4 regions of the Enterobacter sp. B79-1 genome follow, and region 2 is predicted to be linked to each of the others. Evidence: predicted binding sites of a transcription regulator. Region 2 holds the regulator's gene; each other region holds the start of a gene.
What was found. The regulator sigma-54, encoded in region 2, starts transcription at its own class of promoters, with help from an activator protein. The targets are predictions, from matches to a motif close to GTTGGCACANNTTTCGCTNT.
Positions count from the first base shown of each region.

Region 1: AC2T6E_RS09575 (branched-chain amino acid ABC transporter substrate-binding protein) is a predicted target of sigma-54. The motif match lies at 1,387-1,406, and genes of this name have one in related genera.
Region 3: glnK (P-II family nitrogen regulator) is a predicted target of sigma-54. The motif match lies at 1,024-1,043, and genes of this name have one in related genera.
Region 4: norV (anaerobic nitric oxide reductase flavorubredoxin) is a predicted target of sigma-54. The motif match lies at 988-1,007, and genes of this name have one in related genera.

Region 1 is NZ_JBYAZJ010000002.1:372,828-375,030, forward strand. It holds gene AC2T6E_RS09575 (branched-chain amino acid ABC transporter substrate-binding protein) at 94-1,215, opposite strand; gene AC2T6E_RS09580 (YecA/YgfB family protein) at 1,642-2,203, shown strand, end outside.
Region 2 is NZ_JBYAZJ010000004.1:307,394-309,596, forward strand. It holds gene lptB (LPS export ABC transporter ATP-binding protein) at 1-478, shown strand, start outside; gene rpoN (RNA polymerase factor sigma-54) at 526-1,959, shown strand; gene hpf (ribosome hibernation promoting factor) at 1,982-2,203, shown strand, end outside.
Region 3 is NZ_JBYAZJ010000007.1:200,531-202,733, reverse strand. It holds gene amtB (ammonium transporter AmtB) at 1-597, opposite strand, end outside; gene glnK (P-II family nitrogen regulator) at 633-971, opposite strand; gene AC2T6E_RS18600 (SmdB family multidrug efflux ABC transporter permease/ATP-binding protein) at 1,194-2,203, opposite strand, start outside.
Region 4 is NZ_JBYAZJ010000005.1:117,172-119,374, forward strand. It holds gene norR (nitric oxide reductase transcriptional regulator NorR) at 1-867, opposite strand, end outside; gene norV (anaerobic nitric oxide reductase flavorubredoxin) at 1,054-2,203, shown strand, end outside.

The DNA of each region.
Region 1 (2,203 bases), on a different contig from region 2:
GCGCTCTTTTTATAGGCCGCACGACGCGTGCAGCCCGATGTGTATTCCGCGTCGGCAGGCGAACCTGCCGACGTTGAGCGTGACTCCGTCCCGTTACTGCACTTCCTTATATTTTCCCTTGTCGTCCCACTGATAAACCACGTAGTCAGACACTTTCAGATCGCCTTTGCTGTCCCAGGCTTTTTTGCCCATCACCGTGTCGACGGCGTTCGCTTTCAGCCACTCGCTGGCTTTGGCGGAGTCTTTGCCTCCGGTGGCCTTGAAGGCGGCGGCAATGGCCTGGATGGAGGCATAGGAGTAAAGGGTGTACCCTTCTGGTTCGAATTTACCGGCGCGGAATTTATCAATCACCGCTTTACCGTCCGGGATCAGTCGCGGATCTTTACCAAAGGTCATGTAGATACCGTTGGTGTACTGCGGGCCACCCGCGGCGGTGACCATCTCTTCATTGACGATACAGTCCCCTGAGAAGAATTTCGCCTGTACGCCCTGTTCACGCATCTGGCGCACCAGCGGACCCGCTTCAGGGTGGCAGCCCCCGAAGAACACCACGTCCGGTTTTTGCGCGCCAATTTTCGTTACCAGCGCGTTAAAGTCTTTTTCCCCACGTGATAAGCCTTCATACATCACATCCTTCACGCCGCGTTTGGCAAGCGCCGCTTTGGTGGCGTCCGCTAACCCCTGACCGTAGGTGTCTTTATCGTGAATGATCACCACACGTTTGGCATTCAGCTTATCGATGATGAAGTCGCTGGCGACTTGCCCCTGCTGATCGTCCCGCCCGCACATGCGGAACATATCGCTCATGCCGCGCTCGGTAATGAGGGGGTTAGTCGAACCGGGGGTGATGGCAATAATGCCCGCATCGCTATACACCTCGGAGGCGGGCATGGTGGAAGAGGAGCAGAAATGGCCGACAACCGCATTGACTTTGTCCTGGTCGACTAAACGGTTAGCGACGGCAACAGCCTGTTTAGGCTCGCAGGCATCATCTCCCTGAACCAGCTTAATTTTCTCACCGTTGATCCCTCCCGCGGCGTTAATGTCTTCTGCGGCCTGCGTTGCGCCATGCCAGTACTGATCGCCATAGGTGGCATTTGGGCCTGTAAACGGCCCGGCCACGCCAATCACAATATCGGCCTGGGCGGAAAATGCCGTCACCAGACAACCGGCTAACACAAGAGAAAGGGGACTTCTGATAAATTTCAGCGACATTATTGTGTTCCTTAGCAAAGAGGTTTTTGCACCACGGCGTCAACCCAAACGCCCTACGGCGCAGCCAATCTATAAATAAGATCGAGAACAACATGCACTAAACGAACAAAATCCAGGCCACATCCTGCTTAATACGGCGAGGTTTCCATGCGCAGTTTGCGCGCAGAACATTAAGCAAAATCGTTGCCAGAATGGTTAACCCATTGACCGGGTTGCGACATAGTTGAGTATAGAGCGCCGATTTACGCTGCCTTGCGGGACGCACTGAAATTACAGCGGAGATCACATCTCGTTAACAACAAAGCCCATAAGTTGTGCAAGGGTCACGATTTGCACGTTTTTGCAGCAATAAATACCTCAACTTCAGCCAGGAAAGGCGTACGATATGTGTTAGGATCGTTTCCTTTTTTATCAGGAGTGTCAGCAATGACTGAAGGCCCATTAAATGAAAGCGAAATGGAGTGGCTGGAAGAGACGTTAATGTCTTACGGTCATGACGATGCGTCCGTGATTGACGTATCCGAACTGGACGGCATGCTTACCGCAGTGCTTTCCGGCCCAAGGGTGGTTGAACCCGATGCCTGGCTGGTAGCGGTCTGGGGCGGCGAGAAGTACATTCCGCGCTGGAAAAACGATCGTGAAATGAACCGTTTTATCGATCTCTGCTTTAAGCATATGAACGACATTGCTGAGCGCCTGAGCGAGTATCCGGATCAGTTCGAGCCCATGTTTGGTTTTAACGACGTTGATGGCCAAAGCTACACCGTGGTTGAAGAGTGGTGCTATGGCTACATGCGCGGCGTGGCGCTGACCGACTGGTCGTCACTGCCTGACGAACTGAAAGCCGATCTGGATGTGATTGCTCTGCACGGGACGGAAGAGGGCAGCGAAAAGCTGGATGAACTGACCGAAGAAGAGTATACCGCCAGCATCGAGAGCATCCAGCCCGCAGCGCTGCGTTTATACAACTACTGGGTTGCTAACCCGC
Region 2 (2,203 bases):
GCCGCAGGAAGCCTCAATCTTTCGTCGTTTGAGCGTCTACGACAACCTGATGGCCGTGCTGCAGATCCGTGACGACCTGACCAGCGAGCAGCGCACCGACCGCGCCAACGAGCTGATGGAAGAGTTTCATATCGAACATCTTCGCGACAGTCTTGGTCAGGCGTTGTCCGGGGGTGAGCGTCGTCGTGTCGAGATTGCCCGTGCGCTGGCCGCCAACCCGAAATTCATCCTGCTGGATGAACCCTTCGCGGGCGTTGACCCGATCTCCGTTATTGATATCAAACGCATTATCGAACACCTGCGCGACAGCGGGCTTGGCGTGCTGATCACCGACCACAACGTCCGTGAAACGCTGGCCGTCTGTGAACGCGCCTACATAGTGAGCCAGGGCCATCTGATTGCCCACGGTACACCGCAGCAAATCCTCGAAGATGAGCATGTTAAGCGCGTGTACCTTGGGGAAGACTTCAGACTCTGATAGGGTAGAGGTAACGTAACGCCGAACCGGAGAAAAATGCTCTGAACATGAAGCAAGGTTTGCAATTAAGGCTCAGCCAACAACTGGCGATGACGCCGCAGCTACAGCAGGCGATTCGTCTGTTGCAGCTGTCCACGTTAGAACTCCAGCAGGAGCTCCAGCAGGCGCTGGACAGTAATCCGTTGCTGGAGCAAACCGATCTTCATGACGAGGTAGAAACCCAGCAAACGCAGGACACTGAAACGCTCGACACCGCTGATGCGCTCGAACAAAAAGAGATGCCGGACGAGCTGCCGCTGGACGCCAGCTGGGATGAAATCTACACCGCCGGAACACCTTCCGGCACGCGTGCAGACTACCAGGACGACGAGCTACCGGTTTATCAGGGTGAAACCACCCAGTCACTACAGGATTACCTGATGTGGCAAGTGGAGTTGACCCCCTTCTCTGATACCGACCGCGCCATTGCGACCTCGATTGTCGATGCCGTTGACGATACGGGTTATTTAACCGTAACCCTGGACGATATCCTGGAAAGTATCGGCGACGACGAGATCGAACTCGAAGAGATCGAAGCGGTTCTGAAGCGCATTCAGCGTTTCGACCCGGTCGGTGTGGCCGCGAAAGATCTCCGCGATTGCCTGCTGATCCAACTGTCGCAGTTCGCCAAAGAGACGCCGTGGATTGAAGAAGCCCGCTTAATCATCAGCGATCATCTGGATCTGTTGGCTAACCACGATTTCCGCTCCCTGATGCGCGTCACGCGCCTGAAGGAAGAGGTGCTGAAAGAGGCGGTGAATCTGATCCAGTCTCTCGATCCGCGTCCCGGCCAGTCGATCCAGACCAGCGAACCGGAATATGTCATTCCGGATGTGTTAGTCAGAAAACACAACGGTCGCTGGGTGGTCGAGCTGAACTCAGACAGCATTCCTCGCCTGCAAATCAACCAGCAGTATGCCTCCATGTGCACCAGCGCGCGCAATGACTCCGATAATCAATATATTCGTAGCAATTTGCAGGAAGCACGCTGGCTGATTAAAAGTCTGGAGAGTCGAAATGACACGCTGCTGCGCGTGAGCCGCTGTATTGTTGAACAACAGCAGGCTTTTTTTGAGCAGGGCGAAGAGTTTATGAAACCGATGGTACTGGCGGACATCGCCCAGGCCGTCGAGATGCATGAATCAACCATTTCTCGCGTGACCACGCAGAAGTATCTGCACAGTCCACGCGGTATTTTTGAGCTTAAGTATTTCTTCTCCAGCCATGTGAATACCGAAGGCGGCGGCGAAGCCTCGTCAACGGCCATTCGCGCACTGGTGAAGAAGTTGATCGCCGCGGAGAACCCCGCGAAGCCACTGAGTGACAGTAAGTTAACCACCATGCTGTCCGACCAGGGTATTATGGTGGCACGTCGTACTGTTGCGAAGTATCGAGAGTCTTTATCCATTCCGCCGTCCAACCAGCGTAAACAACTGGTTTGACACAACCGATAAGGAAGACACTATGCAGCTCAACATCACAGGACACAACGTCGAGATTACTGAGGCTTTACGCGAGTTTCTGAACACGAAGTTCGCGAAGCTCGAACAGTATTTCGAAAGGATCAATCAGGTCTATATTGTGTTGAAAGTGGAGAAAGTGACTCATATCTCGGATGCAACCCTACACGTTAACGGGGGTGAACTCCATGCCAGTGCGGAAGGGCAAGACATGTACGCGGCTATC
Region 3 (2,203 bases), on a different contig from region 2:
TACCAGGCCCGCGACTGCGGCGTTGATGTGTACAACGGTGCCGCCCGCAAAGTCCAGCGCACCATGGCTCGCCAGCAGACCGCCGCCCCATACCATATGCGCGATAGGCACATAGGAGAGCGTCAGCCAGACCACCACGAAGATCAGGACGGCAGAGAAACGAATACGCTCAGCAAGCGCACCCACAATCAGCCCGACGGTGATGCAGGCAAACGATCCCTGGAAAGCAACGTGGATGTACTGATAGAAGCTGCCCATCAGCGCGGTCAGCTCGATATTTTTCAGCATCACCCAGTCGAAGTTACCAAAGAACGCATTGCCCGTGCCGAACGCCAGCGAGTATCCGTAAACTACCCACAGCACGCAAACCAGCGCGAACGTCACCGCAACTTGCGTCAGCATGGAGAGCACGTTCTTGCCGCGGATCAGGCCGCCGTAGAACAGCGCAATGCCCGGAATGGACATGAACAGCACCAGCGCGGTGCTAATCATCATAAAGGCGTTATCGGCTTTGTCTGCCACGGCAGGCGCAGCCAGAGCCAGGCCCGGCAGCAGTGCCAGCGACCCCAGAGCCGTTTTGAGTGTTGCTATCTTCATTTTCTCGATCCCTATCACTGTGTGCCAGGAGTTACTTACAGAGCCGCTTCGTCAGATTCGCCGGTACGAATGCGAATGACGCGCTGCAGTTCGGCAACGAAAATTTTGCCGTCGCCAATTTTGCCGGTGTAGGCCGCTTTGCTGATGATATCAATGACCTCTTCAAGCTGGTCATCCGCAATCGCGACATCGATTTTTACTTTTGGCAGGAAATTCACGCTGTATTCCGCACCGCGATAAAGCTCGGCATGACCCTTCTGACGACCAAAGCCTTTCACTTCGGTGACAGTCAGTCCCTGAATACCCATTGAAGACAACGCTTCACGTACGTCTTCGAGTTTGAATGGTTTGATTACAACCGTAACCAGCTTCATAAATCCCCTCCAGTCAGAATTCGGTAATGGCCGCAGCTAACACGTAAGGGACATTGCAAGGGGTGTGCCAGAATTGAAAACAGCGAGAAAATGGCGGGCGATGAGCCAGGAATGGGGTTGAATACCGAACGGGTGAAAAAAAACGCACCATGGCAGTGCACAGTGCGTTTCAGTTTTGCACCAACAGGAATGACTGTTAGCAGCTTGCCTGTTTTTGGTGCATCAGGCGCTCAGCGACTCTTCTTCGCGCGCGCTGGCTGCCAGCTCTTCACCTGCCAGCTGCAGCTGGTACATCTGCCAGTAGCGTCCTTTCTCTTCCAGCAGTTGTCTGTGCGTACCTCGTTCAACGGCCTGTCCACGATGCAGCACCAGGATGGTATCGGCATCGACAATGGTTGAGAGGCGATGCGCGATGACCACCAGCGTGGTGTGATCCCGAACAGCGGCTAGCGCCTGCTGGATGGCCTGCTCGGTACCGGAATCAATGCTGGCCGTCGCTTCATCGAGAATCAGCACCTGCGGCGTTTCAATCAGCACGCGCGCCAGGGCCAGCAGCTGTTTCTGCCCTACGGAGAGGTTATTCCCCTGCTCGCCTAGTTTCGTATTGATACCCTCACTGAACCCGCGCGCCAGATCGGCCAGCTGCACTTTCTCCAGCACCTCCCAGACCTGTTCCTGGGTAAAAGGCCGACCCAGCGTGACGTTAGCGTAGAAGGTATCGGCCAGTACGACCGGGTCCTGTTGCACCATGGCGACGCCCTTACGCAGCACATTGTGGCTGAGTGATGCAAGCGGGCGTTCATCGAGGCGGATCTCACCTTGCGTTAACGGATAGTAGCCCATTAACAGACTGGCGAGCGTGCTCTTGCCGCTGCCGGTATGCCCCACCAGCGCCACGAAGCCGCGCGACGGTACCTCAAGATTAATGTCCTGTAAGACAAGCTGGTCATCGCGGTAAGCAAACGAGACCTTATCAAAGGCAATCGAGCCGCTTTGCAGAGGACGTTCATCATCGCCATAGGTTTGACGCGGTCTGTCCATCAGCTCGAACACGCGTTCACCGGCGACCACCGCCTGTTGCAGCATCGATTGCTGGGTAGTGAGCTCAATCAGGGGTTCGTTAAGGCGCCCCAGATAGCTGATGAAGGCATAGAGCACCCCAACCTCAATGGTTCCACGCGTTGTCAGCCCAAACAGCATCAGCAGGCCACAGAGGACCAGCGCCGAGAACA
Region 4 (2,203 bases), on a different contig from region 2:
GCCGATTTCATCCAGAAACAGCGTGCCGTTATCCGCCATTTCAAACTTGCCGCTGCGGTTGCTGATGGCCCCGGTAAACGCCCCTTTAACGTGACCAAACAGCTCGCTTTCCGCCACGCTCTCCGGCAGCGCGGCGCAGTTGAGGTACACCAGCGGGTTCACCGCGCGCGGCGAGGCTTCGTGAATGGATTTCGCCACCAGCTCCTTACCGGTGCCGGTTTCCCCGAAGATCAGCACGTTTAAATCTGAGGCGGCAACAATCTCAATCTCTTTTTTGAGCTGAGCCATGCCCGGAGAAAGGCCGATCATCTCCGTGTGCGTTACCTGCTCAAACGCCGCCGGGCTGCCGGGAAGAATGTTCTGGCTCTCCAGCTGTTCAATCAGCAGGGCATTGTTCAGCGCCCCGGCGGCCAGGGCGGCAATCAGGCGCAGCTCTTCATCGCTAAAGGTGTCGAACTGGTCCGGCGACAGGCCGTCGAGGGTCAGTGCACCAATCAGGTTTTGTCCGGCAAACAGCGGCAGGCCGATACAGGCGTGCACCTTCAGGCTCTCCTGTCCGGGAATAAGCCCGTCGTACGGGTCAGGCAAATCGCTGTCCGCCGGGAAGCGCACCACGTCACCCGCGCGGGCGATAGTTTCCAGACGCGGATGGCCTTCAAGGGTAAAACGCCGCCCGAGCACGTCCTTCGCCAGCCCGTCGATAGCCAGCGGAATAAACTGCCGCCCTTCATAGCGCAGCAGCGCCGAGGCGTCACACGCCAGCACGTGGCGCAGCGTGGAGATCAGCCGCTGAAAGCGGTCCTGATGGCCGATACCGGTTTGCAGCTCAATGGCGATCTTCGCCAGTACGTCGACGGAAAAGCTCATAGTGACCTCGCTGTCATTTTGACAATGCATATTGTCATATTGACACTGATTTTAATAGTCATAATGACTACCCATTACGGATCATGAAAATTTTTATCAAACAAAATCAACACATTAAAAGTTGGCACGCAACTTGATATAGGCAAACCATCTTATTTGAAAATGCTGTATTACGTAGAGGTTGCTATGTCTATTCTGGTTAAAAATAACATTCATTGGGTCGGTCAACGTGACTGGGAAGTGCGCGATTTCCACGGGACGGAATACAAAACGCTGCGCGGCAGCAGCTACAACAGCTATCTCATCCGCGAAGGAAAAAACGTGCTGATCGATACCGTCGATCACAAGTTCAGCCGCGAGTTCGTGCAGAACCTGCGCGGTGAAATCGACCTGGACGCCATCGACTACATCATCATCAACCACGCGGAAGAAGATCACGCCGGCGCGCTGACCGAGCTGATGTCTTACATTCCGAACACGCCGATCTACTGCACCACCAACGCCATCGACTCGATCAACGGCCACCACCACCATCCGGAGTGGAACTTCCATACCGTGAAAACCGGCGACGCGCTGGATATCGGCAACGGCAAACAGCTGATCTTCGTGGAAACCCCGATGCTGCACTGGCCGGACAGCATGATGACCTACATGACCGGCGACGCGGTGCTGTTCAGCAACGACGCCTTCGGCCAGCACTACTGCGACGAGCGCCTGTTCAACGACGAGGTGGACCAGACCGAGCTGTTCGAGCAGTGCCAACGCTACTACGCCAACATCCTGACGCCGTTCAGCCGCCTGGTGACGCCAAAAATTACCGAAATTCTCGGCTTTAACCTGCCGGTGGACATGATTGCCACCTCCCACGGCGTGGTGTGGCGTGAGAACCCGACCCAGATCGTCGAGCTGTACCTGAAGTGGGCGGCGGACTATCAGGAAGACCGCATCACGATCTTCTACGACACCATGTCCAACAACACCCGCATGATGGCGGACGCCATTGCCCAAGGCATCAACGAAATGGACCCGAACGTGGCGGTGAAAATCTTCAACGTGGCGCGCAGCGATAAGAACGAGGTATTGACCAACGTGTTCCGCTCTAAGGGCGTGCTGGTGGGTGCCTCCACCATGAACAACGTGATGATGCCAAAAATTGCCGGTCTGGTGGAAGAGATGACCGGCCTGCGTTTTCGCAACAAGCGCGCCAGCGCCTTTGGCTCCCACGGCTGGAGCGGCGGCGCGGTAGACCGTCTCTCCACCCGTTTACAGGATGCGGGTTTTGAAATGTCCCTCAGCCTGAAAGCCAAATGGCGTCCGGATATCGACGCCCTGGAGA